DNA from 2 places in the Stenotrophomonas sp. YJH_SMC_133 genome. Region 1 is predicted to be linked to the other one. Evidence: riboswitches for the same ligand, from Rfam matches in the RefSeq annotation. Region 1 holds a riboswitch; the other holds the start of a gene.

Region 1 (14,940 bases):
TCGATCGATCGCGACTGCGCCGCGCGGCTGGCACCGCATGGGCTCAGCGAGGGTCGCTTCATCGTGCTGTTCCTGTTGCACGGGGCCGGTGGCGCACTGCCGCCGCATGTGCTGGCCGAGCGCGCCGGCGTGACCCGCGCCACCATCAGCGGCCTGCTCGATGGCCTGCAGCGCGAAGGCCTGCTGCAGCGTCGCAACGATGACGGGGATGGCCGCCGCCTGCAGATCGTGCTGACCGCACCGGGAAAGCGTTTGGCCGAATCGCTGTTCGAGCAGCACACGCAATGGATCGGTGGGCTGTTCAACGGCCTGGATGCTGATGAACAGCAGCAGCTGTCACAGCTGCTGCACAAGGTCTGGCAGCACACGGACGCCGGGCGGGAATCCGCAGCATGAGCACGGCCATTCCTGCGGAACGCCGGCAAGCACTCAACACCGGCCGCGTCCCCGCCACCCATCTGGCAGAATGCCTGGCAGTGGATTTTGCCGCGCTGCTGCAGGTGGTGGCGCCTGCGCTTGCACCGGAGGCGCTGCAACGCATGCGGGACGCCTCAGGCAAGGGCATCACGCTGCGCATGGCCCTGGCTGCGCAACTGCTGCGTGAGGCGGGGCAGGGGGCGCCTGCGCTCTGGCAGCATCACAGCTCCGATACAGTGCGCGGCTGGGCCTGCTACCTGATCGGCAGAGATGCCCGCGCAACGCTGGCAGGGAAGCTGCAGCAGATGCGCACACTGGCCGATGACCCCCATTTCGGTGTGCGCGAATGGGCGTGGCTGGCACTACGCACGGACATCGTTGCCGCACCACTGCAGGCGCTGGAGCACCTGCAACCGTGGTCACAGGAAACATCGCCGTACCTGCGCCGCTTCGCCTGCGAAGCACTGCGTCCGCGCGGTGTCTGGGCCACGCACATCGCACTGTTCAAGCAGCACCCGGAACATGCATCCGCGCTGCTGGAAGCACTGGCCGACGATCCGGAACGCTATGTGCAGGATTCGGTCGGAAATTGGCTCAACGATGCCGGCAAGACTCAGCCGCAGTGGCTGCGCCAGCTGTGTACGCGTTGGCAGCATGAGCGCCACAGCGACGCCAACGCCTACATCCGCAAACGCGCGCTGCGCTCGCTCCGGTAGTGCCGGCCGCTGGCCGGCAACCCCCGAACCCTCAAGGAAGAACCACCATGTCGCACACCTTCATCGAGCTCTACACCGCCACCCCTGCCTGGACCACACTTCCGCCCGAGCAGCGGAATGCCTTCTTCGCCCGTATCGGCGCCGGCATGCAGCAGTTCGATCCGGTCCGCATCACGCCGCTGGCGATGGGCCGCGTTGCCTCGGGCGTACCGCACGGCAGCGATGAGCAGTTCTATGCGGTCTGGCGCTGCGCAAGCCGCGAGGAGGTCGATGCGTTGATGGCCGGCATTGCCGCTACCGGCTGGCATGAGTACTTCACCACCACCCAGGCGGTAGGCGCGATGGACAGCATGGCCCAGCACCTTGCCGACCTGGCCGCCTTGTAGCGGGGCGGCAGACGCCGGCAGATCCCGGTGCTGGGCATGGGTGGCACATGCGCCTGTCACCCAGACGCGGTAAACAGGACATTGCCCATTTCCATCCGCAGGAAGGTCGATCATGCAGAGCACGCTCCAGGTCACGCTGTTCGGCCCTCTTGGCGACAGCCCGGCGTTGCAGTTGCCGGGGCTGGAGGGGCCGTCGGTGGCCATCCAGGAATCGGCCCTGCGGCGCTTGGTTTCCGATCTTTACACCGCGCGTTCCCTGCTCAACCCCGAGCAGCTGGACGAGGCCCGGCAGGAACTGGATCGCGTGCTGGAACGCTGGGCCGACATCCATGAGGGCCTGCTGCTGGACGTGGAAGTGCATGGCAAATGAGCGACGTTGCGTGGTTGCCGCCGCGTGGGCAGGGCCGGCGCGCATCTCGCTGAACCGCGTCCCCAGTTGCGGATGAAACATTTTGCACTGCGCAAAAGCTGTGCTATCAATACAACCCATGAACGCAGCCGCCACCCGCTTTTACTGGTATTACTTTCCGAAGCCACTGGCGGAGGAAGGACTGCGCTCACCCTGAAGAAAGCTTCAGACGCATTCCCGAAAGCCGCCAGCGAACCTGGCGGCTTTTTTCATGCCGCCACGCTGGGGACCCCCAACGTTCCGGAGACCTCCCCCAATGCCCCCGCACACCGACGACCTGCGTATCCGCACCATCGAACCGCTGACACCGCCTGCCCAGCTGCTGGCGATGCTGCCGTGTGACGATGAAGCCTCCGACACCGTCAGCGCCTCGCGCGCGGCCCTGCACCAGATCCTGCATGGCCGTGACGACCGCCTGGCAGTGGTGGTTGGCCCATGCTCGATCCACGACCCGAAGGCCGCCATCGAGTACGCCCAGCGCCTGAAGCCGCTGCGTGACGCGCTGGCCGGGGAACTTGAAATCGTGATGCGCGTGTACTTCGAGAAGCCGCGCACCACGGTGGGCTGGAAGGGCCTGATCAACGATCCGGACCTGGACGGCAGCTTCAGGATCGACAAGGGCCTGCGCATCGCCCGTGGCCTGCTGCGCGACATCAACAAGCTCGGCCTGCCGGCCGGCGTCGAGTTCCTCGACGTGATCTCGCCGCAATACATCGCCGATCTGGTGGCCTGGGGCGCCATTGGTGCGCGCACCACCGAAAGCCAGGTGCACCGCGAACTGGCCTCGGGGCTGTCGTGCCCGGTCGGCTTCAAGAACGGCACCGATGGCAACGTGAAGATCGCCGCCGACGCGGTGGGTGCGGCCTCCAATCCGCATCACTTCCTGTCGGTCACCAAGCAGGGCGGCACCGCCATCGTGTCGACCACTGGCAACCCGGATTGCCATGTGATCCTGCGCGGCGGCAAGCAGCCGAACTACGATGCAGGCAGTGTCGCCGAGGCCTGCCAGGCGCTGGCCAAGGCCAAGCTGCCGACTCGTCTGATGATCGACGCCAGCCATGCCAACAGCCTGAAGAATCCGGACAACCAGCCGAAGGTGATCGAGGACATCGCCGTTCAGTTGGAAGACGGTGAACAGCGCATCGTCGGTGTGATGATCGAGAGCCATCTGGTCGGTGGTCGCCAGGAACTGGTGGAAGGCCAACCGCTGGTCTACGGGCAGAGCATCACCGATGGCTGCATCGACTGGGACACCACCGTGACGGTGCTGGAGCGACTGGCCGCGGCCGTGCGCGCCCGTCGCGACGTGAAGGTGTCCGAAGCCGCTTGAGTGCGGCACGTGTGTGGATGGCGGCCAGCGCCTGCGGGGGTGCGGCCGCGATCAGGGCCGGTCGGAGTTGGAGACCGGCCCATCTGCACCGGCGATGCGCCTGGCGCTGCGCATGAGCGACAGCGCCAGGTACATCGCCGGGGTGGTGCGGATTCCGCCGCGCGAACCTCAATGCACTTCGTCGTGATACACGAACTTCGGCATTTCCCAGCGGTAGTGGATCGCCAGCAGGCGCAGCGCGAAGCCGCCGCCGAGGCAGCACAGGATCGCGGTGGCGTCGGCCACGCCCCAGTGCAGCAGCAACAGGTAGGCCGCGCCGGTCAGCAGTGCGATGATCGCGTACAGCTCCTTCTGGAAGATCAGCGGCACCTCGTTGCAGAGGATGTCGCGCAGCACGCCGCCGAACGCGCCGGTCAGCATGCCGGCGATCAGCACGATCGGCATCGCATGGCCGGCTTCGCGCGCAATCGAGCAGCCGATCAGGGTGAAGGCGATCAGGCCCAGGCCATCGAGCACCAGGAAGGTGCGGCGGAAGTGGTGCATCCAGCGCGCCACCCAGGTGGCGATCAGCGCCGCGCACACGGTGAAGCCCAGGTACTCGGGATGCTTCACCCAGCCCAGCGGGTAGTGGCCGAGCAGGATGTCGCGCAGTGAACCACCGCCGAGGGCGGTGACGCAGGCGATCATGACCACGCCGAACAGGTCCATGCGGCGGCGGCCGGCAGAAAGTGCGCCGGTCATGGCTTCGGCGGAAATGGCGATCAGGTAGATGATGGACAGCAACATGGGGCAGGCTCCGGGCGCGGTGGGGCCGGCCATGCGCGGACGCCGCCATTGCCTGCGCAATGACGGAATGACGATGACCGGTGCCGCTCCCGCTGTCCTTTTGCCTGAGAGTTCAGCGGCATGGGCCGCGTGCCCCTTCGGCGGATCGTCCCGGGCATGCCCGGTGACCTCTCTCCAGCTCGGCGAGTCGAATGCATGGTTGGTGGGATTCCAGCCCACCGGCCTGAGCGATCATGGGAGCCTGCGCCTTCGGCGGGCGCCAGCGCGGCGCCTCTCTCCTGCATTCGGGCGCCAGTATATCCGCTGCAGTGCAGCACGGCATAATCCGGGCATGGCCCCGTCCCTCCGCCCGTGGTTCCTGTACCTGCTCGAATGTCGCGATGGCAGCTATTACGCCGGCATCAGCACCGACGTGGACGCGCGTTTCGCCGCCCATCAGGCTGGCAAGGGCGCGCGCTACACCCGGGCCCGGCCGCCGCTGCGGGTGCTGGCCGTGCGCGAGTACCCGGACCGGGCCGCCGCCTCGCGGGCCGAATGGCAGCTCAAGCAGCAGCCGCGCGAACGCAAGCTGGCCTGGCTGCAGGCGGTGGATGCTGGGTCCCTGTAGATCCATGGCATACATGGATGCCTCTGTGCCGCCATGCGATGATCGCCCAGCCCTCAGCGCTGGAGACCCGGATGTCCACCGTCGCCCTGTTGTTCGCTCTCTCCGCGTCAACCAGTCCCGCTGCCGACCCGGCCACCCTCGCGGCCATCGAAGCCACCTGCCATGACTACGTCGACGGCCAGCTGGAGGCCGACCCGCAGCGCGTCGCCCGCTCCCTGCACCCGGACCTGGCCAAGCGCGCGGTCCTCGGCGATACGCCCGACGAGCGGCTGGGCCTGCGCCGCATGTCGAAGGAAGAACTGGTCGCGCTGACGAAGCAGGGCGCGCTGAAAACCCCGAAGGATCAATGGGACCGCCGCTGCACGGTGCTGGACGTGACCGGCAATGCCGCCTCGGTGCGATTGGAAACGCCGTGGTTCGTCGATTACTTCCACATGGGGCGCTTCGACCAGCGCTGGGTCATCGTCAACGCGTTGTGGTACCCGAAACCGAAGGCGAAGTGAGCACGATGCGTGCCGCCGGTAAGGCATGGGTCTCCGTCGTCGTACTGGCCGCCGGCATCGCACTGCTGCCTGGCCTGCTGTACCTGCTCGGGCTTGCCCTGGTGGGCGGTTGGCCGAAGCCAGCAGACCGTGCGCCCAGTGGTGTGGCTGCGTGCAGCAGTGAACCGCGAACAGGATTTCAGCCGATGAATCCCTGGAGTTTCGCCGCGCAGTTCTTCGACGACGACGCGATGAAGAAGAAGGTGCCAGAGGTGGAACGGGAGGCGTTCTGGATTGCCCGCCGCCATCTTTGGCGGCAGCCACGGCACGACATGCTGCGCTGGCATCTGAGCAGCACGGCACTGACGATCTGGATTACCCGCAACTGGAGTGCCGCGCAGATTGCCGACACCGCAAGGAAGGAGGACTTCTGCCGCGCATGGTCGAAACGGCGGGCGCCCGGCGGCCCGATGAAGCGGTAGATCCACGCCATGCATGGATGATGTTGACGGAGTCAGAGCCCTTTCCTGCGGAAAGGGATCGGACCGCGTGGCAGCCGGCCAGCGGCGGGCACTACCGCCTCGGTCGCCGGTCTTCCTGGTCATCGCCGAAGATGATGCGCGCGCTGCGCTGGTAGCTCCAGTACGCCACGGCCCAGTTCAGCAGCACTACGATGCGGTTGCGGAAGCCGATCAGGAAGAACACGTGCGCGGCCAGCCAGAACCACCAGGCCAGCACGCCCGACAGCTGCAGCCGGCCCAAGTGCACGATCGCGGCCATGCGACCGATGGTGGCCAGGTTGCCGTAGTCGGCGTACTTGAACGGGCCGGGCTCGGGCTTGCCGTGCAGGCGTGCGCGGATCACCTCGGCCACGTATTTGCCCATCTGCTTGGCAGCGGGTGCCACGCCGGGTACCGGCTTGCCGTCGGCCTGGCTCAGTGCGGCCAGGTCACCGGCCACGAACAGCTCCGGGTGATCGGGCAGGGTCAGGTCCGGTTGCACCGGCACGCGGCCGGCGCGGTCCAGCGGCACGTCCAGCGTGCGCGCCAGCGGTGAAGCGGCCACGCCGGCGGCCCAGACCACGGTGCGGGCCGGTACGAACTGGTCACCGAGCGTGAAGCCCTGGCTGTCGATGTCGCTCACCGGGGTACCGGTCAGCACTTCCACGCCCAGCTTTTCCAGCTGGCGGCGTGCTTTCAGCGAAAGTACTTCCGGGAACGAGGACAGCACGCGCGGGCCGGCCTCGACCAGCCGCACCTTGGCGCTGGCCGGGTCGATGTGGCGGAATTCGTTGCGCAACGTATGCCGCGCGATCTCGGCCAGGGTGCCGGCCAGTTCAACACCAGTGGGACCGCCACCGACCACCGCGAAGCTCAGCCATGCGGCCTTCTTCGTCGGGTCCGGTTCTGCTTCGGCACGCTCGAACGCCAGCAGCAGCTTGCGGCGCAGCGCGATCGCATCGTCCAGCGTCTTCAGGCCGGGCGCATCATCGGCCCACTGGTCGTTGCCGAAGTAGGCGTGGGTGGCGCCGGTGGCCAGCAGCAGGCTGTCGTAGTCCAGCGTGCTGCCATCGGCCATGCGGATCTGCCGGGCCTGTTTGTCGATGGCGACCACTTCGCCGAGGCGGACTTCCACGTTGCGCTGGTGGCCGAGGATATGGCGCAGTGGTGCAGCGATATCCGGCGCGGACAGGCCGGCGGTGGCCACCTGGTACAGCAGCGGCTGGAACAGATGATGGTTGCGGCGGTCGACCAGGGTGATGCGTATGCGCTCGCGGGCCAGGGCACGGGTGGCCCAGAGACCGGCGAAACCGCCGCCGACAACAACCAGGTGGGGAACGCGCTCGCGACTCATCGACTCACTCCAGTGGGGGCATTGGGGGAAGCGCCTGGAATCTTCGCACGGCGGCCGCCTGTCACGTCAGCGCCCGCGTGGATCGGCGATACTCGGGTTCAGGCAACCGCCCGCGAGGAGTCCATGAGCGAACCGGAAAAGCGCATCGCCCTGTTGATCGACGCCGACAATGCGCCGGCCTCGAAGATCGACGAGGTGTTGGCCGAAGTGGCCCGCTATGGGGTGGCCAACGTGCGCCGCGCCTATGGCAACTGGAAGAGCCCGCGACTGAAGGGGTGGGAAGCGGTGCTGCATGAGTATGCGATCCGTCCCATCCAGCAGTTCGCCTACAGCAAGGGCAAGAATGCCTCGGACATGGCGATGGTGATCGATGCCATGGACCTGCTGTACGCGCGCAACCTGGATGGCTTTGCCATCGTCTCCAGCGATGCGGACTTCACCCCGATGGTGATGCGCCTGTTGACCGATGGCGTGAAGGTGTACGGTTTCGGCGAGAAGAAAACACCCGAGCCGTTCGTCAACGCGTGCTCGAAATTCACCTACCTGGAAGCACTGGGCCAGACCCACGCCAGCGTGCCGGATACCGAACAGGCATCCAGCGAACAGGCCTCGAACGAACCGGTGGCCAACGACGATGCGCGCCCGCGCAAGAGCGGTGCGGAAATGCGCAGCGACACGCGGCTGGTGAAGATGCTGCGCCGCGCGGTGTCCGCGGCCGAGGGCGAGGATGGCTGGTCGCACCTCGGCCCGGTCGGCAGCCAGATCGGCAACCAGGCGTCGTTCGACCCGCGCAACTACGGCTACGGCAAGCTCAGCGATCTGCTGGCGGCGATCGGCCTGTTCGAACTGAAGAAGGATGGCAAGTCGTCCTACGTGCGCGCGCTGCCGAAAAAGAACCGGTAATGCCGGCCGCTGGCCAGCAAGGAACCGGTAGTGCCGGCCGCTGGCCGGCAATCCCCGGATGCCAGATCCCGCATCCGGCATGCACACACCCCGCCCGATCAGGGGTATCGTTGCCGCTCGCATTGCCAGCAAGGAATACCGCATGTTGAAGATCTGGGGCCGTCGCAATTCCAGCAACGTCCGCAAGGTGCTGTGGTGTGCCGAGGAAATCGGCCTGCCGTACGAGTCCATCGAGGTCGGTGGCAGCCACGGCGGCACGCAGACGCCGGAATACCAGGCGATGAATCCCAATGGCCTGGTACCGGTGATCGAAGACCACGGCCTGCCGCTGTGGGAATCGAACGCCATCGTGCGCTACCTGAGTGCGCGCTACGCGCTGGGCACGCTGTACGCCGAAGACCCGATGGAACGCGCCCAGGCCGAGAAGTGGATGGACTGGAGCACCTCGCGCATGGCGCCGCTGTACACCGACCTGATCTGGGGCATCATGCGCACCGCTCCGGCCGACCGCGACGAAGCGCGGATCAATGCCGCCATCGTGCGCGCCGGCGACTACCTGGCGATGGCCGATGCCACCCTGGCCAAGCAGCCGTGGCTGTCCGGCGAGACATTCGCGATGGGTGACATCCCGCTGGGCTCGCTGATCTATGCCTGGTTCGAACTGCCGATCCAGCGTCCGGAACTGCCGCACCTGGCCGACTGGTACGCCCGTCTTCGCGAGCGCCCCGCCTACCAGCGCGGCGTGATGTCGCCGCTGACGTAAGCGAAAGCGTCCGGGGTCAGAGCCCTTTTCTGCGAAAAGGGATCCGACCCCAGGGCATCGGGGTCGGATCCCACCCGACGGGTAGGCTCTGACCCCTCAATAAAGATCCGTCGGATCCACATCCAGCGACCAGCGGACCTTGCGTGCTTCCGGCAGCGCATACAGCTGCGGTACCAGTTGCGAAAGCACCCCGTGCAGCGGTGGCCGCTGCGCGGCAGACAGCAGCAGCTGGGCGCGCTGGTAACCGGCGCGCCGTGGCATCGGCGCCGGCATGGGTCCATAGGCTTCCACCACGTCCTGCTCGCCCAGCAGCTGTCGCGCTGCCAGCAGGAATGCATTGGCATGCTCCACCTGCTGCGCTTCGGCGCGCATCAGCGCCAGATGCGCGAACGGCGGGAATCCTGCGGCCTGGCGCTGGTTCAACTCGGCCTGCGCGAACGGGTGGTAGCCACCGCTGACCAGGGTCTCCAGCAGTGGGTGCCCCGGGTGATGCGTCTGCAGCCAGACTTCGCCCGGGTCGCGCGCGCGTCCGGCGCGACCGGCGACCTGGATCAGCTGCTGCGCCAGTTTCTCGCTGGCGCGGAAGTCGGCCGAGAACAGGCCCTCGTCGATGCCGACCACCACCACCAGGGTCAGCTTGGGCAGGTCGTGGCCCTTGGCCAGGATCTGCGTGCCGACCAGGATGCCGGGCTGGTCGCCCAGTTTCGCCAGCTGTTGTTCCAGTGCATCGCGTCGCGAGGTGGTGCTGCGGTCGATGCGCACCACCGGGAAGTCGGCGAAGGCGGCGGTGAGATGTTCTTCCAGGCGCTCGGTGCCGATGCCCTGCGGTTGCAGCGCCAGACTCCCGCACGCGGGGCATGCCAGCGGCGCCGGTTGCCGCGCACCGCAGTGATGGCACTGCAGGCGACGACCGCCGCCATGCACGGTCATCGGTGCATCGCAGCGGTTGCATGGCGCGGTCCAGCCGCAGTCGTGGCACAGCAGTACCGGCGCATAGCCACGGCGGTTCTTGAACACCAGCACCTGCTGGCCGCGCTGCAGGTGCTCGCCAATGCCGGCCAGCACGTCGGCCGAGAGGCCGTCATGCAATGGTCGCTTGCGCACATCAAGGATGCGCACGCGCGGTGGCCGCGCATCACCGGCACGCTGCTTCAGGCGCAGGTGGGTGTAGCGCCCGGCATAGGCGTTGTGCAGCGTCTCCAGTGAAGGCGTAGCGCTGCCCAGCAGAACCGGAACGCCCAGCGCCTTGCCCCGGACCAGAGCGAAATCGCGTGCGTGGTAGCGGATGCCGTCCTGCTGCTTGTAGCTGCCGTCATGCTCCTCGTCGACGATCAGCAGGCCGGCCTGCGGCAGCGGCGTGAACACCGCCGAGCGGGTGCCGACGATCACCCGTGCCTCGCCGCGCGAAGCCGCCGCCCAGACCCGGGCGCGCTCGTTGTCGTTCAACCCCGAATGCAGTGCATGCACGGCGATGCCGAGGCGGCCGCGGAAGCGTGCCAGGGTCTGCGGGGTGAGGCCGATTTCCGGCACCAGCACCAGCGCCTGCTTGCCTTGGGCCAAGCAGTGGATGATGGCCTGCAGGTAGACCTCGGTCTTGCCGCTGCCGGTTACGCCATCCAGCAGGAACGGTTGGAAGCCCTCGACTGCGTTGATCGCCGCCACGGCCTCTGCCTGCTCCGTGTTGAGGGTGGGGCCAGGCAGTGGCTGCGCGTGCTGCGGAGCGACGCGCAGCGCCACGCGTTCGGCCAGCTCGCGCTTGGCCAGGCTGCGCGCGGCGGTGCGCCAGTCGTCCATGCGTTCGCCCAGCACGTCCTCATCGACGATGGCGTCGGCCAGCAGCTCGGCCAGCTGCCGGGGGCGGCTGCCGGCGCGCAGTTTTTCGCGCTGGGCGCGGCCTTCGGCGGTCAGCTGCCAGCCCCAGTGATGGGTGTCGGGCAGGGCGTCGCCATGGCGCAGCGGGCCCGGCAGGGCGGTGCTCAGCACCTCGCCCAGTGGCGCATGGGTGTAGCGCGCCAGCCACTGCAGGCTGTGCCACAGCTCGCCCTGGAGCAGCGGTTGCGGGTCGCACCAGGCCAAGGCCTGGCGCAGTCCCTGGCCGTCATCGGTCTGGCCGTGCCCCATCACTACGCCGACCAGCTCGCGGTTGCCGAACGGCACCTTCAGGCGGCAGCCGACCGCGACCGTGGGGCCATCGCCCTCTGGTGACAGGTAGTCGAACAGGCGCGGCAGCGGGACGGGCAGGGCGACCTGCAGGGTCGGAATGGGTGAAAGCATCGGGCCAGTGTAACGGGCCATGCGCGCGCGGATGGCAGGGGCCAGAGACTGCCGGGGGGCCCTCGTCGAATCATAAATGTCACCTAAATATCGGTGTCCATTGGAGATTCAGTCTTATCCACATGTTCTGTGGATAACGTTGTGCGTTACCGGTCGACGGGAACGCAGGAGGCCGATGGCGACGAGCTCACGCTTGGGTTGGTCAAAAAATCGCCACACTTCAAAGTCATTCAAAATCAACAACTTGAGTGTGAAACATTGCTGAAACAGAGTGAATTCAGCTGGATGCCGCAGTTTTCCCCGAGGCGGGCGTGGTGCTGTGCACAACCTGCAGCACGAAGTGCCTGCGCGCGCAAGTCCTACGGGTGCCGATGGGCTGCCGCTATCATGCCGGCAGACCTTTGGAGTGACCGATGACGGCTGTGCCCGCCCCTGTTTCCTCGACCGCGGCCGGCGCGCTGTCGGCGTTCCTGCGCGGCGTCGAGCGCCGTGCCCTGGTGGTGGCTGAGCTGCAGTGCGGCGATGCCGCGCGAGCCGAGCAGACCCTGGTGGCGGTGATGCGCGCCTTCGCCGCGGTCGCCAGCGACCTGCCGATGGCGCAGTGGCCGATCCGCTTCTGGACCCTGCTGGGCCAGCGCCAGGCGCTGCGCGAGCCGGTGGGCGGCCAGTGGCTGCCGCCGTTGGCCGCGCTGGGCGAAATGGGGCCGCTGCCGCGCTTGGCACTCCTGCTGCGGGTGGGCGGCAGTCTGGACGAGGGTATCGCCATGCGCGTGCTCGACCAGGACGAAGCGGGCTACCAGCACCTGCTGGCCGATGCCTGCCCCCGTGATGCGCACGGCCAGCCCGATGCGTCGGCATGGCGCCAGCTGGCCGAACAGGTGCAGCTGCGCATCCGCGACCTGCCGGCCAAGCGCCTGCAGCAGCTTCAGCAGCCGGCTGCGCCGGCCGCCAGCAATGAAGCTCCCGCGACCGGCTGGCGCGCACCGCAGCGCGATGATCGTGCGGCCGCCCAGGGCAAGCGGCGGCGTCCCAATGCCAGGCCGCGCTGGCGCGGCCCGGTGATCCTGCTGGTGACGGTCGCGGTGCTGTTGGCCGCGGCACTGGGCTGGCGCTACTGGCAAGGACATTCATCCGGTAGCGACGCTCCACTGCCGGAAGGGGTAGTGGGCGAAGCTGGCCCGGTCACGGTGGAAGCTCTTCCGCCGAGCAAGGTCAATGCCACGCCGGATGCGACCCCGGCCCAAGCCTCCGACGACGCCATGATGCTGGCCGACCGCGACTATCCGCTGGTGGCCGATGCCGATCTGTATGCCTGGACCGCCGCCGGCGGCCCGTTGCCGGTGGACGAATCGCAATCCAGGCCGAGCCGGCCCGAGCCCGCCAGCGCCACGCTGGAAACCGCTGCCGCCGATGAATAAGACCCTGCTCGCCAGCCTGCTGCTGGCCCTGCCGTTGTCGCTGTCCGCCGCGCCGCAGACCTTGAGCGTGCCGCTGCCGCCGCCAGTGCCGGGCAGTTCACCGGCGGCTCCCGCTCCGGCCACCACAAACACGACGCCCGCTGCGTTCACCCAGCTCGACGCCCAGCAGCAGCGTCAGCGCCGTGCCGACTACGCGGCCTGGCGCGCCCTGCCGGAGAGCGAGCGGGAGCGCATCCGGCAGGCTGCGGCGCGGTTCAATGCGCTGCCGGCGGACCAGCAGCAGCGCCTGCGCGAGCAGTTCCAGGCGCAGGACCAGGCCTTCCGCGAGGGCTGGCGGCTGGGCCCGCAGCTGGGACTGGAGTTCCCCAAGCTGCACGGCCTGTTCGGCTTCGTGCCACCGGAACAGCGCGAGGCCGCGCTGGCCGTGCTGCGCCAGCTCAGCCCGGCGCAGCTGGCCCAGCTGACCCTGGTCGCGCAGCGCACGCCACCGCAGGAGCGTGACACGGTGCGAGGCGCGTTCCTCGCCGTGCCCGCCGCCGAGCGCGACGCCTGGCTCAAGCGCCAGGCGGGTCAGTAAACCGGAAGGCGTAGCGTCCAGGGGTAGCGTCGACTGTTGGTCGACTGCTCTTCATACTGATCCGCGAAAAACCTGCGCTGCGCGCGGAAGTCGACTGACAGTCGACTCTACAGGGCGGACGGTTTTCCCGGTAACGCGATCGCAACGCGTGATGCCGGGGCCTGCCGGAACCCAGCATTCACGCCATGTCATGGGAATGCGCGCGCTGCGCGCGTAAGATGACCGGCCGCAACCCGGTGCCTGTGCCCTTCGCGCGCAACCGTAGTTCGCGTCAAGCACCTTATGTCTACTGCAACCTCCACGCCGCGCTTCAGCAAGGAAGTCGGCGCCACCGGTCTGCTCGCCCTGCCGCTTGTGCTCGGGCATGTGTCCACCGGCCTGATCTCCTTCGTCGACAACGTGATTGCCGGCCACCATGCCACCGCGACCCTGGCCGCAGTGACCATCGGCACGGCGCTGCTGTGGCTGCCGATGCTGATCCCGATCGGCACCCTGATCTCGCTCACCGCCTCGGTATCGCAGCTGCACGGCGCCGGCCGCGAGCGCGAAATCGGCCCGCTGTTCCGCCAGGCACTGTGGCTGGCGCTGGGGCTGGGGCTGATCATGTTCACCTTCCTCACGGTGGTGCCGCCGCTGCTGCCATCGTTCGGGATCGCGCCGGACATCGTGCCGGGGGCGACCGCGTTCCTGCACGCGGTGCGCTGGGGCGGGCCCGCACTGACCCTGTACTTCTGCATGCGTTACCTGAGCGAAGGCATGCACTGGACGTTGCCGACCATGCTGCTCGGCTTCGGCGGCCTGCTGGTGCTGGCGCCGATGGGCTACGTGCTGGCCAACGGCAAGCTCGGTTTCCCGGAACTGGGTGCGGAAGGCCTGGGCATCGCTTCGGCGGTGATGATGTGGCTGCAGGCCACGGCGTTTGCCCTCTACCTGTGGCGCACCAAGCGCTTCGCCCACCTGCAGCTGTTCTCGCACTTCGAAGGACCGCGCTGGAAGGCGATCTGGGACCTGCTGCGCACCGGCCTGCCGATCGGCATTACCGTGCTGATGGAAGGCGGCCTGTTCATCGTCACCGCGCTGCTGATCGGCCGCCTGGGTGCGAATGAAGCGGCCGCGCACCAGATCGCGATCAACGTGGCGCAGCTGTGCTTCATGATCCCGATGGGCGTGGCCGAGGCCACCACCGTGCGCGTCGGCCATGCGGTTGGCCGTGGCGATGGCTTCGGCGTACGGCGTGCGGCCTGGGCCGGCTACGCGATCATCATGGGCACGCAGACGCTGTCGGCGGCGGTGCTGCTGTTCGGCCACGATGCCATCGTCGGTGTCTACACCAACGACCTGGCGGTGGCCGGCCTGGCCTCGACCCTGCTGCTGTACGCGGCCACCTTCCAGTTCCCGGATGGCATCCAGGTGCTGTCGGCCGGCGCGCTGCGCGGCCTGAAAGACACCCGCGTGCCGATGTTCATCGCCATGTTCGCTTACTGGGGCCTGGGCATGCCGCTCGGCGCCGGGCTCGGCCTGGGTCTGGGCATGGGCCCGCAGGGCATGTGGATCGGCCTGATCGTTGGCCTGACCGCCGCTGCCATCCTGATGGGCTGGCGCCTGCGCCGCAGCAGCCTGCGCATCGGCCAGTCGATGTTGTCCTGACCTTTGCGCCCGTCATGCCGACCCATGGCGGGCGATCCCCTGACTTGTGTCCGATGCCGCATCACACGGCACCGGCTATGCTGGTACCACGGCAAGAAGCCATCCGGAGCGTTCCATGAATCAACCCGTGCCCCCGCTGCCCCCGGCGCGTCGCAACCCCGTCGCCAGTTTCTTCATCGGGCTGTGGGACGTCATGAACTTCACCCGCCGGTTGATCCTCAACCTGCTGTTCTTCGGCCTGCTGTTCCTGCTGCTGGTGATGTTCGTCATCGCGGCGGGCATGGGCGCCGGTGCCAGCAAGTCGCTGCAGGACCGCACTACCCTGGTGATCGCCCCGGAAGGCCGCCTGGTCGAGCAGTTCAGCGCCGACC
Region 2 (14,940 bases), on a different contig from region 1:
GATGACGCCCTGCATCGCGATGCCCCGCATGCAGGGCACCGCATGCACGCAACCGGTCGGTGCCGCTGGCTAGCGGCCGCGCGCGGCGCGTTCGATCAGCCAGCCGGCTGCGTACAGCAACAGCAGTGTTGGCGGAACCAGTACTGCATACGCGGTCGACCAGGGTTTGCCGTACAGCAGGCTGCCTGCGCCGATGGCATCGAGTGCAGCAGACTGCAGGGTGATGGGGAGCGACATCAGGATATAGGCCCCCTTCGGGTCCGCATCCGACTGCGCGCCGTGAACCAGCCATGCGGTCAACAGCAGGTAGACCACGCAAAGCGCAAGACCGGTCCAGCTCAGTAATCGCCGCATCTTCATCCGCATGCCTCCGTTCAACGGACGTCGAAGTGAGCCTGCAGAGGCAGGCTCACATTCCGCAGCAGATCCCTGACCACCACCTGCGCAGTCCACGTGCCTTTCGGATCACTGGCCTCGGCCACGAACTTCAGGTGCAGGTTGGTCATGTACAACAGGGTTGGCGGGCCGGGCAGGGCAGCGGTGAAACAGGGAACATCGCGTTCGTCGATGCTGGTACTGCCGTCCGGGCGCAGCATGCGCAGATCGCAGTGCACCTTGGGTACGCGGTTCTCATCCAGTTGCGGGTTGGACAGGAATGTCAGCAGGAACAATTCACCGCCCGGGTGGACTTCGTCGGCCTGGGTAAAACCGGGAGTGGTCTCTGGTGGGGTTTCCCACTTGGCCCGCCAGTCGGCATCGGAGGTGACCAGCAGCGATGCCGCAAAGCCACCGCTGGATTTCATGGCATCGGTCTCCGGCATCGCCTTGCCTGCCCCGTTTATCCAGCCATCGCTGGCGGAACTGTTCAGTGGCAGCATCATGACCATCATGGCCAGCGCGTAGGTCCATCGCATCAGAGGCTCTCCTTGGCAGCCGCGTCCCGCAGCAGAGCGGGGAGTATCGCTCAACCTTGACCGGCAAAGCAGCAGGAGAGCCGGAGCGAAGGTTCCGCTGCCTGCCGATGTGGGCGATGCTTGCCAGCAAAGGAGGTGACATGGGAATCGGGCGCGAGGAAAAGCCGGGCTGTGATTCAGCATCACCCACGCCGCAGCACGTGCTGATGCTGCCCGGGCTGGATGGCTCCGGCAGGCTGTCGATCCCGTTTCTGTCAGCACTCCAGGCTCATGGGCTGACGACGCAGGCGATTACGCTGCCTGCGCAGGGAGGGCAGGATCACGCCACGCTGGCCCAACGGCTGTGGTCGCAGCTGCCCGGCCATCCCTTCATCCTGCTTGCCGAGTCCTTCTCGGGCCCGTTGGCGGTTGAACTGGCCACGCGACAGCCCGCCGGGCTGCGCGGACTGGTGCTTGCCGCGACCTTTGCGCGTCGACCGGTGCCATTGCCGGCAGCCAGCGCAGCCCTGCTGACGCCGGCCTGGCCTCTGCCTCCCGTGGCGTTGCTGGCGCGCCTGCTGCTGGGGCGGTGGCGCACCCGCGAGCACCTGTCGATGCTGCGCGATGCGCTGGCCCGGATTCCGGCGGCCACATTGCGGCAACGCGCCGCAGCGACCCTGCGCGTCGACGTACGCGCATTGCTGCCGGCAATCGACGTGCCGACGCTGTGCCTGCACGCGTGCCATGACCGCCTGCTGTGGCCGCCCAGCGTGGCAGAACTGCAGGCCCTTTTGCCGGATGCCCGGCATGTTTCGCTGGAAGGGCCGCATCTGCTGCTGCAGGCACGCGCTGACGCAGCCGCAGCCGAAGTTGCCGCGTGGATGAGGACGCTGTCGCCCTGATCGAAGGACTCAGCCGCGCGCGCGGGTACGCGCTGCCTTCTTCGCCGCCACCTTGCGCACGGCCTTCTTCGCCGCACGTGTCTTCGCCGCCTTCTTCGCTGCAGCACTGCGCGAGGCGGCTGTACCGGCCTTCTTGGCCGCTGTCTTCTTTGCGGTTTTCTTTGTGGCTGTCTTGCGAGCCGGTGCCTTCTTTGCCGCCGCCTTCCTGGCTGTCGTCTTCTTCGCAGGCGCCTTCTTCGCCGCCGTCGCCTTGGTCGTGGCCTTCTTTGTGCCCGACTTTCTGGCAGGCGTTTTCTTGGCGGCCGTCTTGCTGGTCGCCTTCTTCGTACCCTTGCGCGCGCTGCCGCTACGCTTGCCACCACCATCCTGCTTGTTCACGGTCGCCCAGGCAATGCGCTCGGCCGTGCCTTCGCTGGCACCGCGCTCGCGCTCGCTTTCCTCGATGTGCTCGGCCTGGCGCTTCTGTTTATCGGAATATGCGGATTTGTCACCACGGGGCATGACAGTTCTCCTGTTGTTGTAGTCAGGCCAGCAGGCGCAGCTTGGGTTCGCGCGCCCACTGGCGGGTGGCGGCCGCCGCCAGGAATGCCTTGGCGTCTTCCGCTTCGACGATGCCGGCGTCGTTGCCGACCCTTGCCGCCTTCAGCAGCGTCTGGCCGCCCGCATCGCTGGCGATGGCCTTCAGGTGCGCCCACGCCTGGCTGACGAATTCGATGGCTGCACTCTCTTTCGACAAGGCCTTCGCCGCTTCCGGGCTGAGCACCACGGCTACTGCATCGAACACGGCCGACGGGGTGCCCGCCAGTTGCCCATCCGCCGCCTGCAGCGCGCCATCGCTGAGCGTGGCGCCACCCACTCTGGGGGCGACCAGCTTCACATCCGCACCTGCTTTCCTGGCTGCCTTGCTCAGGCTGGCAATGATCCGGGCATCAGAACCCTCATCGAACAGGATGCCGATGCAGCGCCCTTGCAGGGTGGGTTTGTTGCGACCGATCACCCGCACTTCGGGGGCGGGGGGCATGTCCCGCACTGGGGTAGCGGTCGGCGCCGGGTCGGGCAGTGCAGGCAACGCCAGACCATCGGCCACGCGCTGCGCCAGTGAGTCATCGATGTTGCGCAGGTGGCTGACGGTGCGTACCCGCACCTTCAGCGTTTCCACCTTGGACAACTCGAACACCAGCGCCGATGCCAGGTGCGCCTGCTCCGGCTTTTCGAGGCTGCGGAAGAACATGCGGGCCTGGCTGTAGTGGTCGGCGAAACTCTCCGCGCGGGTGCGACCCTTGCGGCCATCGTCGGCGCTGGCATGGCTGCGGAATCCGGCAGGCGTCTCGCGCGGGGTGTCCTCCTGCAGCGAACTGGGATCGTAGGCCACCCGGCCCTTGGGAACCTGCATCTGCATGTGGCCGTCGCGCTGATGATTGGCAAACGGGCACTTGGGCGCATTCACCGGGATCTGGTGGAAGTTCGGGCCGCCCAGGCGCAGCAGCTGGGTGTCCAGGTAGGAGAACAGGCGCCCCTGCAGCAGCGGGTCGTTGCTGAAGTCGATGCCCGGTGGCACGTTGGCCGGGCAGAAAGCCACCTGCTCGGTCTCGGCGAAGAAGTTGTCCGGCCAGCGGTCCAGCACCATGCGCCCGATGACCTGCAACGGCACCAGCGATTCGGGAATGATCTTGGTCGGGTCCAGATGATCGAACGGGAATGCGTCGGCGTCTTCTTCGGTGAACAACTGCACCGCCAGTTCCCATTCCGGGAAGTCGCCGCGCTGGATGGCCTCGAACAGGTCACGGCGATGGAAGTCATTGTCGGCCGACTGCAGCTTCAGCGCTTCGTCCCAGACCGTGGACTGGATACCCAGCTTGGGCCGCCAGTGGAACTTGACGAACGTTGACTCGCCGGCCTCGTTCAGCAGGCGGAAGCTGTGCACACCGAAGCCTTCGATCATCCGCAGCGAACGCGGTATGGCGCGGTCGCTCATCGCCCACATGATCATGTGCATCGATTCGGGCATCAGCGAAATGAAGTCCCAGAACGTGTCATGGGCCGATGCGGCCTGCGGGAAGGCACGGTCCGGTTCCATCTTCACCGCGTGCACCAGGTCCGGGAATTTCATGGCGTCCTGGATGAAGAACACCGGGATGTTGTTGCCGACCAGGTCCCAGTTGCCCTCCCTGGTATAGAACTTCACCGCGAAGCCGCGCACGTCGCGCGGGGTGTCCACCGAACCTGCGCCACCGGCCACGGTCGAGAAGCGGGTGAACACGGGTGTCTTCACGCCAACCTCGGTCAGGATGCGCGCGCGGGTATGCGCCTTCAGTGATCGGGTCAACTCGAAGTAGCCATGCGCAGCGCTGCCGCGGGCGTGCACGATGCGCTCGGGAATGCGCTCATGGTCGAAGTGGGTGATCTTCTCGCGCAGGATGAAGTCCTCCAGCAGCGTAGGCCCCCGAGGTCCCTGGCGCAGGGAGTTCTGGTTGTCTGCCACCGGGATGCCCTGATCGGTGGTCATCGCCGGATGACTGCCCCCGGCCTGCTGGTGCAGTTCATCGCCGTTGCCGCGGTGGTGGTTCTCGGCGTGGGTGGTTGCGCGCTTGCCGGTCGGCTTGCTGGCGGCCATTGACGTTGGCTCCGGATGCTCAAAGAGAACCACGACACTGGAACCGGGCCCGTTAAACCGAGGTCCGGCAAAGGTGAACGTACAGGCAAAAGCAGGCTCGGGTATGCTTGTTCCATGCGAGTCGAGCCCGCCGACATCGAAGCCCTGTTCGACGCCATCCCGGATGTGCTGTTCTTCATCAAGGACCTTCAGGGGCGTTACACCCACGTCAACCAGACCATGCTGCGGCGGCTGGGCCTGCGCGCCCGCAAGGACGTGATCGGGCGTACCGCGGCGGAGATCTACCCGACCGGGCTGAGCGCCGACTACGTGGACCAGGACGCCCGCGTGCTGGCCGGTGAGGTGATCGAGAACCTGATGGAGCTGCACCTGTTCGCCAACCGCGAACCGGGCTGGTGCCTGACCTGCAAGCGTCCGCTGGTGGTCGATGGGGCCATCGAGGGCCTGATCGGCATTTCCCGCGACCTTGGCCAGAAGGACAGTCTGGGTACCCAGTACGAGCAGCTGCGGCTGGCGCTGGCCCACCTCAACGCGCACTACGCCGAGAACGTGCGCATGCAGACCCTGCTGGACATCACCGGCTTTTCGCTGTCCAAGCTGGAGCGCAGCTTCCGCAAGGTGTTCCAGATGACCCCGCAGCAGGTGCTGACCCGGCTGCGGATCCAGATGGCCATGCACCTGCTGCACGGTGACGAGAGCATCGCCAGCATCGGCCAGGCCTGCGGTTTCAGCGACCAGAGCGCCTTTACCCGCAAGTTCAAGGCTGAAACCGGTTTCTCGCCGCGTGCCTACCGCGCCCGTATTGGTGGCAGTGTCGGAGAGCCGGCACTGGCCTGAGCCGCCTGCTGCGCTGTGCCTATCCCCGCGGGCATGGGACAGGGTAAGGTGTCGCCCCTGTAGCCCGCCGCCAGCCCTGCCGATGCCCAACTCGATTCCGACCGCTTCGCCGTCCCGCCTCGGACATTCGCTCAAGCCCCGCCAGCTGATCATGATGGGCCTGGGCAGCGCCATCGGTGCCGGCCTGTTCCTCGGCTCGGGCGTGGGTGTGCAGGCGGCCGGTCCGGCGGTCCTGGTGTCGTATCTGGTCGCCGGCGCGCTGGTGATCATCGTGATGAACGCTCTGGGCGAAATGGCGGCGGCCAAACCGACCAGCGGCGCGTTCTCGGTCTATGCCGCCGATGCCATGGGCGCCACCGCCGGTTCCACCGTCGGCTGGTTGTGGTGGGTGCAGCTGGTGATCGTGATCGCCGCCGAGGCGGTGGGAGCGGCCGGGCTGCTGGCCACCGTCTGGCCAGCAGTACCTGTACCGATGGCGGCGCTGGCCTTCATGCTGTTCTTCACCGCGATCAACCTGCTCGGGGTGAAGAACTTCGGCGAGTTCGAATTCTGGTTCGCCATCCTCAAGGTGGCGGCGATCCTGGCCTTCATCGCCATCGGCGTGGCGCTGCTGATGGGCTGGCTGCCGCAGGTGACCTCGCCGGGCCTGAGCAACTTCACCGAGCATGGTGGCTTCGCACCGAAGGGCCTGGCCGGTATTGGCGCTGCACTGCTGGTTGTCGTTTTTGCCTTCGGTGGCACCGAGATCGTCGCCGTTGCGGCGGCGGAGACCGAAGATCCGGAGCGCAGCATCGCCCGTGCCATCCGCACCGTGGCGTGGCGCATCCTGGTGTTCTACATCGGCTCGCTGAGCGTGATCATCGCCGTCGTGCCGTGGACCAGCGAAGCGTTGAAGTCGCCGTTCGCCGCCGTGCTGGACATTGCCCGTATTCCGGGCGCCGGCACCGCCATCACCCTGATTGCGGTGATCGCGCTGCTGTCGGCACTCAATGCCAACCTCTACGGCGCCTCGCGCATGATGTATTCACTGGCGCAGCGCCGCGAAGCGCCGGCGGTGCTGGGCTGGACCGATCCGCGCCAGGTGCCGGTGATTGCCGTGCTGGCCAGCGTGCTGTTCGGTTTCGCCGCCACGGTGATGGAACTGCTGTTCCCGGACCGGGTGCTGCCGGTGCTGCTGAACATCGTCGGTTCCACCTGCCTGCTGGTGTGGACGCTGTCGCTGGTCTCGCAACTGGTGTTGCGCCGCCGCGCGGATCGCCTGGGTACCCGGCTGCCGTTCCGCATGGCGGGCTTCCCGTGGCTGACCTGCTGCGCGCTGGCGATCCTGGCGCTGATCTTCGGCCTGCTGCTGAGCGAGTCGCACACCCGCCTGCAGTTCCTGTCGATGGTGGCGCTGACCGCCACGATCGCCGCCGGCAGCGCCATCGCACGGCGCATGCGCGAGGCGTGACTGAAGCTGCCGGCCAGCGGCCGGCACTACCACGGGGGCTGCACATCTGCCGTGCCATCCTGATCGTGTGGGCCGTCATCGGCCCGTCGACCGGGAGTACCGCATGCTGCGCAGTCGCCCCTTCCTGATGTTTACCGGCCAGGCCGAGGCCGCCCTGGCCCTGTACGCCGAGGCCTTCGCCGATTTCCGCCTGCTGGCAATGCAGCGCCATCCGGACGGCGCCGGTGCCGGCGTGCCCGGGCAGGTCCGACAGGCCATCTTCCTGCTCGGTGGCACCCACTACCTGTGCTTTGACAGCCTGGACGTGCACGATTTCACCTTCAGCCCGTCGATCTCGCTGTTCGTCGAGTGCTCCGGCGCCGAGCAGTTCGAGCGCGCCGCGCGCGTGCTGGGCGAGGGCGGCCACTGGCTGATGCCGGTGGGCGACTATGACTTCAGCAACCGCTACGGCTGGGTGCAGGATCGCTTCGGCGTGTCGTGGCAGTTGAGCCTGGGGCAGATGCCGGACCCGTGATCGGGATTACCGTGGGTGTGGACCCTGGTCCACCCGCCCTCATGAAAACGGCCCGCTTGCGCGGGCCGTTCTCTTTACCGATGCCGCGAGGAATCAAGCCTCGACTTCATCATCCTTGTAGGCATCGACCGGGATGCAGGCGCACATCACGTTCTTGTCGCCGTACACGTTGTCGACGCGCGCCACCGGCGGCCAGTACTTGCTCTGCTTCAGGCTGGCCAGCGGGAAGGCAGCCAGTTCGCGCGGGTAGGCGTGGGTCCACTCGCTGGCGGTCACCGCGGTGGCGGTGTGCGGCGCGTTCTTCAGCGGGTTGTCCTCGCGGTCCAGGCGGCCGTCTTCGATCGCGGTGATCTCCTCGCGGATCTGGATCATCGCGTCGATGAAGCGGTCCAGCTCGTGCAGCGATTCGCTCTCGGTCGGTTCGACCATCAGCGTGCCGGCCACCGGGAAGCTCAGGGTCGGGGCGTGGAAGCCGAAGTCGATCAGGCGCTTGGCGACGTCCTCGGCGCCGATGCCGCTGGTCTTCTCCAGCGGGCGTACGTCGAGGATGCACTCGTGTGCTACCAGGCCGTTGCGGCCGGTGTACAGGGTCTTGAAGTGCGGGGCCAGGCGCTTGGCGATGTAGTTGGCGTTGAGCTGCGCGACCTGGGTGGCCTTGCGCAGGCCTTCGCGGCCCATCATCGCGATGTACATCCAGCTGATCGGCAGGATCGAGGCGCTGCCGAAGCTGGCGGCGCTGACCATGCCGACCGGGCCGTTGTCACCCAGCTTGCCCGGCAGGAACGGGGCCAGGTGTTCCTTGACCGCGCACGGGCCGACGCCCGGGCCGCCGCCGCCGTGCGGGATGCAGAAGGTCTTGTGCAGGTTCAGGTGCGAAACGTCCGAACCCCACTTGCCGGGCTTGGCCACGCCGACCAGGGCGTTCATGTTGGCGCCGTCGGTGTACACCTGGCCGCCGTGCTGGTGGATGATCTCGCAGATCTCGACCACCTCTTCCTCGAACACGCCGTGCGTGGACGGGTAGGTCATCATGATCGCGGCCAGGCGGTCGCTGTACTTCTCGGCGTTGAGGCGGATGTCTTCCACATCGACGTTGCCGTTGGCATCGGTCTTGGTGACCACCACCTTCATGCCGCACATCTGCGCCGAGGCCGGGTTGGTGCCGTGCGCCGAATCGGGGATCAGGCAGATGTCGCGGTGGCCTTCGCCGCGCGAGCGGTGGTAGGCGCGGATCGCCAGCAGGCCGGCGTACTCGCCCTGTGCGCCGGAGTTCGGCTGCAGGCTGACCGCGTCGTAGCCGGTGCATTCGACCAGCATCGCTTCCAGCGTGTCGATCAGTTCCTTGTAGCCCAGCGCCTGGTCGGCCGGCACCAGCGGGTGGATCTGCGAGAACTCCGGCCAGGTCACCGGGATCATCTCGGCGGTGGCGTTGAGCTTCATGGTGCACGAACCCAGCGGGATCATCGTGCGGTCCATCGCCAGGTCCTTGTCGGCCAGCGAACGCAGGTAGCGCAGCAGTTCGTGCTCGCTGTGGTGGGTGTTGAACACCGGGTGGGTCAGGAACGCGGACTGGCGCAGCAGGCCGGCCGGCAGCGCGTCGGCGGTGCTGGCATCCAGCGCGTCGACGTCCAGCGTGGCACCGAACACCGCAGCCACGGCGACGATGTCGGCGCGGGTGGTGGTCTCGTCCAGGCTGATGCCGACCGAGTCGCTGTCGATCGCGCGCAGGTTGTAACCGGCGGCGCGTGCTTTGGCATGGATTTCATCGGCATGCACGCCGGTGACGTGCAGGGTGTCGAAGAAGTCGCCACCGACCTGCACGCCGGCATTGCGCAGCGCTGCGGCCAGGATCGAGGCCAGTCGATGGGTGCGGCGGGCAATGCGGGTGAGGCCTTCCGGGCCGTGGTAAACGGCGTACATCGAGGCCATCACCGCCAGCAGCACCTGCGCGGTACAGATGTTGGAGGTGGCCTTCTCGCGGCGGATGTGCTGTTCGCGGGTCTGCAGGGTCAGGCGGTAGGCCGGGTTGCCCTGGGCATCGATCGAAACGCCGATCAGGCGGCCCGGCATCGAGCGCTTGTAGGCGTCACGGCAGGCCATGAAGGCGGCGTGCGGGCCACCGAAGCCGAACGGCACGCCGAAACGCTGGCTGTTGCCGACCACGATGTCCGCGCCCCATTCGCCCGGGGCGGCCAGCAGGGTCAGTGCCAACAGGTCGGTGGCCACGGCCACCAGGCCGCCACGTGCGTGCACAGCGTCGACCAGCGCCTTGTAGTCGCCGACCTGGCCGAAGGTATCCGGGTACTGCAGCAGCAGGCCGAAGGCTTCCGACTCCAGCGCTTCGGCCGGGGTGCCGACGCGCAGCACGATGCCCATCGGCTCGGCGCGCGTGCGCAGCAGTTCCAGGGTCTGCGGGTGCACGGCGTCGTGCACGAAGAAGGTGTCCGACTTCGACTTGGCCGAACGCTTGGCCAGGGTCATCGCTTCGGCGGCGGCGGTGGCTTCGTCCAGCAGCGAGGCGTTGGCGATTTCCATGCCGGTCAGGTCGGCGCACAGGGTCTGGAAGTTGATCAGCGCTTCCATGCGGCCCTGCGAGATTTCCGCCTGGTACGGGGTGTAGGCGGTGTACCACGCCGGGTTTTCCAGGATGTTGCGCAGGATCACGTTCGGCGTGTGGGTACCGTAGTAACCCTGGCCGATGAAGCTGCGCAGCACGGTGTTCTTGTCGGCGATCGCACGGATCTTCGCCAGTGCCTGCACTTCGGTCATCGACTCCGGCAGTGCCAGCGGTGCCGGCGACTTGATCTTGGCCGGCACGATGGCGTCGGTCATCGCATCCAGCGACGCGTGGCCGACGACGTCGAGCATCTGCGCGATCTCGGCGTCGTTGGGGCCGATGTGGCGCTCGACGAACGCGTTGTGGTGCTCGAGCTCACGCAGGGAAGGGGTGTTCTGGGACATGGCGAAGGATCCGTCAGGAAAGGGCACACGCACGGGCACAAGCCGCCGGTCGGCGGTCTGCGGGGCGCCCCTCTGTCCTTTTGCCTGAGAGTTTAAAAGCGCGGCGGACCGCAGCTTCGTGCCCCTTCGGCGCCGGATCGAACCGGTCTCTCCAGAGTTGTGTTACGGGTGGTATCGGGCCTGAGCGATTACGGGCGTTGCGCCTTCGGCAGCGGTGTTCCGCTTCTCCCACCGTGTTGCCCGCCGATTATAGCCCGTTGCGGGCGCGGCGGCCGCCTTCGGACCTGGCGGCCGCGCCTGAATGGCCGATGGCCCGTCCGTGCGTTTTGTGCACTGCTGCATGGCATCAGGCGCATTCCCCACCTATGATGGGCGGATACCCGAATTCATCTGGCGCCGTCCCTGCTGCAGGGGACCGGCGCCCGCCGTGCGTGCCGCGCATGGCCCTGCCGGACGCCTTTCCCATGACCGCCGCTGTTGCTCCCTCCACCCGCCGCATGGCCCTGCTGCTCGCCGGCCTGGCCATGTTCGGTCCGTTCTCGATCGACACCATCTTCCCCGCGTTCCCGCAGCTGGCCCAGCGCCTGGCGGTGGACGAAGTGGCGGTGCAGCAGACCATCAGCGTGTACCTGCTGTTCTACGGCCTGATGAGCCTGGCGCACGGTCCGCTGTCCGACGCCTGGGGCCGCAAGCGGGTGATCCTCGGTGGCCTGGTGGTGTTCGTCGGCGCTTCGGTCGGCTGCGCGCTGTCCACCGACCTGACCACGCTGCTGGCGTTCCGTGCGCTGCAGGGCCTGTCAGCAGGCGTCGGCATGATCGTCGGCCGCGCGGTGATCCGCGACCTGTACCACGGCCACGATGCGCAGCGCCTGATGAGCCAGGTATCGATGCTGTTCGGCATCGCTCCGGCCATCGCACCGATCATTGGCGGCTGGATCCTGCTCAGTGGCGCCGGCTGGCCACTGATTTTCTGGTTCCTGGTGGTGTTTGCGCTGCTCCTGCTGGCGGCCACCGCACGCTACCTGCCGGAAACCCATCCGGTGGAGGCACGGGTGCCGTTGTCGCCGCGCGTGCTGCTGCGTGATTACGTGCGCATCGGTTTCAACCCGCGGTTCCTGCGCCTGGCGCTGGCCGGCAGCATCGGTTTCGGCGGCATTTTCCTGTACATCTCCTCGGCGCCGGTGTTCGTGATGCAGCACCTGCATCTGGGCGAGGGTGGTTTTGCCTGGCTGTTCATCCCCACCATCGGCGGCATGACCACCGGCTCGTTCCTGTCCGGGCGCATGGCCGGGCACACCACGCCCACCCGCCAGGTGTCCATTGGTTTCGGCCTGTGTGCGCTGTCGGTGCTGCTGAATGTCGGCTACGTGGCGCTGTCGCCGCAGTTCGTGCTGCCGTGGGCGGTGCTGCCGATCTTCCTGGGTGGCATGGGCATGGCGCTGATCTTCCCGATCCTGGCGCTGGCGGTGCTGGACATGTACCCGCACCAGCGCGGCCTGGCCTCGTCGCTGCAGGCCTTCGTGCAGCTGATGATCAGCACGGTGGTGGCCGGCGTGGTGTCGCCGCTGCTCAGCGCCAGCCCGCTGCACCTGGCGCTGGGGCAGGCCGCGTTCTTCGCCGCCGGCTTCGTGTTCTGGTACTGGGAACACCAGCGTGAACGCGCGGCACAGGCGGCCTGCACGGGCCATTGAGCAGCGCGCAGGGGTAGGGCCGGCCGCTTTGCCCGCAACGCTTGCGAAGAGGAACGACCGGACTAGGCTGGGCACTCCAGCCAGCCGGTGCGTGGATGCACGACAGCCAGCCAATCCGATGTCGTTGCATGAGGTTCCCCATGGCTGCGCAGCAGACCTACCGCCTGTTCGAGGTGGCGCTGAAGGAGCGCCGCGTTCTTTCCCCTTCCCTGGACCGCATGGTGTTCACCGGTGCCGACGTGGCGCGGATGAAGACCGAAGGCCCTGACCAGCGCATCAAGGTGTTCTTCCCCTTGCCCGGCCAGGAGGTGCCGCAGGTCCCCAGCGGTGAAGACTGGTACCCACGCTACCGGGCCCTGCCGGACGACAAGCGCCCGCCGATGCGTACCTACACCATCCGCCAGTTGCGCGCCGAGCAGGGCGAGGTCGACGTCGATTTCGTCATCCATGGCGAAACCGGCCCCGCCTCGCGCTGGGCCATGCACGCCCGCCCAGGCGACCGCGTGGTGCTGCTGGCCCCGGACGCCGACTGTGCCGGGAGCAGCGAGGGCTGGGAGTGGAAGCCACCGGCCGGTGTCGGCCAGGTGCTGCTGGTGGCCGATGAAACCGCGTTGCCTGCGGTGGCCGGCATCCTCGAGGAACTGGCGGCCATGGTCGACCCACCGCGCACGCTGGCGCTGCTGGAGGTGGCGCAGGCCGGTGATGCGGTGCACCTGAAGGCGCCCTCCAGCGCCGAGCTGGTCTGGCTGCCGCGCTGGCAGGCCGCCTACGGACAGCGGTTGCTGCAGGCGGTCCAGGCGCGGTTGGCAGCGACCTCGGGCGTGACTGCCTGCGATGCGCTGGAGGAGATCGACGTCGATACGCAGATCCTCTGGGAGCAGGCCGATACCCGGGTGGCCGGGCCGCTGTACGCCTGGGTGGCGGGCGAGGCGGGGGCGGTGATGGCGATCCGTCGCCATCTGGTGCGCGACTGCGGGCTGGACCGCCGCGCGATCACCTTCATGGGCTACTGGCGGCACGGCAAAGTGCTGGACTGAGGGGTGTGAAGCGGTGCTGCGGGCGGGGTGCGCTATCCTTGCGCCCCCCTTCGCAGCGGTACCGCACCATGTCCACCAGCTCCAAGACCCGCCGCGACCAGCGCCGTCGCCAGGAAAAGCAGGCCGCCAACAAGGCCGCCGCGCAGGCCTCGCCGGTGGAGCCGCATGCGGAACTGCGCGATGCACAGCGCACCCTGCTGGCCGGTGTCGTGCGCCGCGACGGCGAATGGGTGCTGGGCATGGATGGCCGCATTGCCGGCCACAGCGAAAGCGCCGCACAGGTGCTGGCGCTGATCATGCAGGCCGGTGAGCTGCACGAACGCAATGGCACGCCGGTGCGCCTGATGTACTCCGACGCGCTGCGCGATGCCGCACAGGCCGAAGCCAGGGAGAAGGGCCAGACCTTCGAGGAATTCAAGGCCGAGCTGGCCGCAGCGATGGCCGCGAAGAAGAACAGCTGACCGCTGTTGCGGTAGAGCCGGCCGCTGGCTGGCTGCCAGCTGTTGGGTCTTCATCGCGTAGTTGCCGGCCAGCGGCCGGCACTACCGGAAAGGGGCGGATCCTTTCGGATCCGCCCCTTTTTTCATTTCGTCGCCGGGGCCGCGTTGGCCTGCCAGCCGCACATCTGGCCTTTGACTGCCGTTTCGGTAGAGCCGGCCGCTGGCCGGCTGCCCGTTGGGTCTTCATCGCGTAGTTGCCGGCCAGCGGCCGGCACTACCAGAAAGGGACGGATCCTCGCGGACCCGCCCCTTTTTTCATTTCGCCGCCGGGGCCGCGCTGGCCTGCCAGCCGCACATCTGGCCTTCGTTCTGCTGCTTCAGCCACTCGTTGACCGGGGTGAAGTACTCGATCATCGGGCCGGCATCGAGCTTGTCGGTACCGGTCAGCTCCTTCAGCGTGGCCTGCCACGGCTGGCTGGCACCCTTGCTCAGCATCGCCCAGTACTTCTGGCCGGCTTCCTTGTTGCCGTAGAAGGTGCACTCATGCAGCGGGCCCTTGTAGCCGGACGCGTCGCACAGGCCCTTGTAGAACTGGAACTGCAGGATGCGCGCCAGGAAGTAGCGGGTGTACGGAGTGTTGCCCGGCACGTGGTACTTCGCGCCCGGATCGAAGAACTCTTCGCCACGGGTGCTGGCCGGCGCCACGCCCTGGTACTTGGCCTTCAGGTCCCACCACGCCTTGTTGTAGTTGTCGGCAGTAATCGAGCCATCGAACACGCCCCAGCGCCAGCGGTCGATCATCAGCCCGAACGGCAGGAACGACACGCCTGACAGCGCCATGCGCATCTGGTTGTTGATGACCGCCTCGCGGCTTTCGGTCGGCGCATCGACCAGGCCGATCGAGCTGAGGTACTTGGGCGTCATCGCCAGCACGATGGTGTCGCCGATCGCTTCATGGAAGCCATCGTTGGCACCGCCCTGGAACAGCGGTGGCAGCGGGTTGTAGGCCAGGTCGTAATAGATGTGGCCCAGCTCGTGGTAGATGGTGGTGAAGTTCTCTTCGTTCGGCTTGATGCACATCTTGGTGCGCACGTCGCCTTCCATGTTCATGTCCCAGGCGCTGGCGTGGCAGACCACGTCGCGGTCGTCAGGCTTGATGAACTGGGTTTTTTCCCAGTAGGACTGCGGCAGCGACGGCATGCCCAGCGACACGTAGAAGTCCTGCGCGCGCTCGGTCATCTGCTTGGCGGTACGCAGTTCGGCCTCGCGCTGCGCCTTGTACTGCGCGGCCACGTTCGCATCCTTGCCGGCCTTGGCCAGCGCCGCGCTCAGGTTGGTCTGGTACTGCTTTTCCAGCGCCGCGGTGATGTCCAGGCTGCCGGCGCCCGGGTACGGTTCCAGCTGGTCCCACAGGTTCGACCAGTCCTGCTGCCACATGTTGCCCAGCAGGTGCGCGGCGATCAGGCCATTCCCCACTTCGGCCTTGTCCTTGCCATAGGTCTTGTCCAGCTTGCCGCGCGCGTAGCAGTGCAGCTGCTCGTACATCGGCTTGACCTGTTCCCACAGGCGGTCGGTTTCCGGGCCGATCTGCTCCGGCGGCA

The links. Region 1 has a riboswitch for glycine ahead of AC5P78_RS03185 (trimeric intracellular cation channel family protein). Riboswitches for the same ligand answer to the same signal wherever they lie in the genome.
Region 2: linked by a shared signal. The riboswitch ahead of gcvP (aminomethyl-transferring glycine dehydrogenase) and the one ahead of AC5P78_RS03185 (trimeric intracellular cation channel family protein) in region 1 are both predicted to bind glycine.

The regions. Positions count from the first base shown of each region.
Region 1 covers NZ_JCAFTW010000002.1:136,492-151,431, forward strand. Annotated here, with positions in the region: gene AC5P78_RS03160 (MarR family winged helix-turn-helix transcriptional regulator) at 1-396, shown strand, start outside; gene AC5P78_RS03165 (DNA alkylation repair protein) at 393-1,133, shown strand; gene AC5P78_RS03170 (DUF6616 family protein) at 1,181-1,519, shown strand; gene AC5P78_RS03175 (hypothetical protein) at 1,632-1,889, shown strand; gene AC5P78_RS03180 (3-deoxy-7-phosphoheptulonate synthase) at 2,185-3,258, shown strand; gene AC5P78_RS03185 (trimeric intracellular cation channel family protein) at 3,427-4,044, opposite strand; glycine riboswitch at 4,127-4,232, opposite strand; glycine riboswitch at 4,246-4,335, opposite strand; gene AC5P78_RS03190 (GIY-YIG nuclease family protein) at 4,376-4,651, shown strand; gene AC5P78_RS03195 (nuclear transport factor 2 family protein) at 4,723-5,154, shown strand; gene AC5P78_RS03200 (hypothetical protein) at 5,160-5,615, shown strand; gene AC5P78_RS03205 (NAD(P)/FAD-dependent oxidoreductase) at 5,707-6,987, opposite strand; gene AC5P78_RS03210 (NYN domain-containing protein) at 7,111-7,890, shown strand; gene AC5P78_RS03215 (glutathione S-transferase family protein) at 8,033-8,653, shown strand; gene AC5P78_RS03220 (primosomal protein N') at 8,750-10,927, opposite strand; gene AC5P78_RS03225 (hypothetical protein) at 11,341-12,345, shown strand; gene AC5P78_RS03230 (DUF3106 domain-containing protein) at 12,338-12,922, shown strand; gene AC5P78_RS03235 (MATE family efflux transporter) at 13,205-14,569, shown strand; gene sppA (signal peptide peptidase SppA) at 14,685-14,940, shown strand, end outside.
Region 2 covers NZ_JCAFTW010000001.1:80,229-95,168, forward strand. Annotated here, with positions in the region: gene AC5P78_RS00330 (hypothetical protein) at 70-360, opposite strand; gene AC5P78_RS00335 (hypothetical protein) at 375-914, opposite strand; gene AC5P78_RS00340 (alpha/beta fold hydrolase) at 1,055-1,795, shown strand; gene AC5P78_RS00345 (hypothetical protein) at 1,805-2,296, opposite strand; gene AC5P78_RS00350 (catalase) at 2,319-4,409, opposite strand; gene AC5P78_RS00355 (helix-turn-helix transcriptional regulator) at 4,524-5,246, shown strand; gene AC5P78_RS00360 (amino acid permease) at 5,329-6,696, shown strand; gene AC5P78_RS00365 (VOC family protein) at 6,800-7,210, shown strand; gene gcvP (aminomethyl-transferring glycine dehydrogenase) at 7,304-10,171, opposite strand; glycine riboswitch at 10,234-10,336, opposite strand; gene AC5P78_RS00375 (multidrug effflux MFS transporter) at 10,636-11,862, shown strand; gene AC5P78_RS00380 (siderophore-interacting protein) at 12,003-12,899, shown strand; gene AC5P78_RS00385 (hypothetical protein) at 12,968-13,360, shown strand; gene AC5P78_RS00390 (M2 family metallopeptidase) at 13,655-14,940, opposite strand, start outside.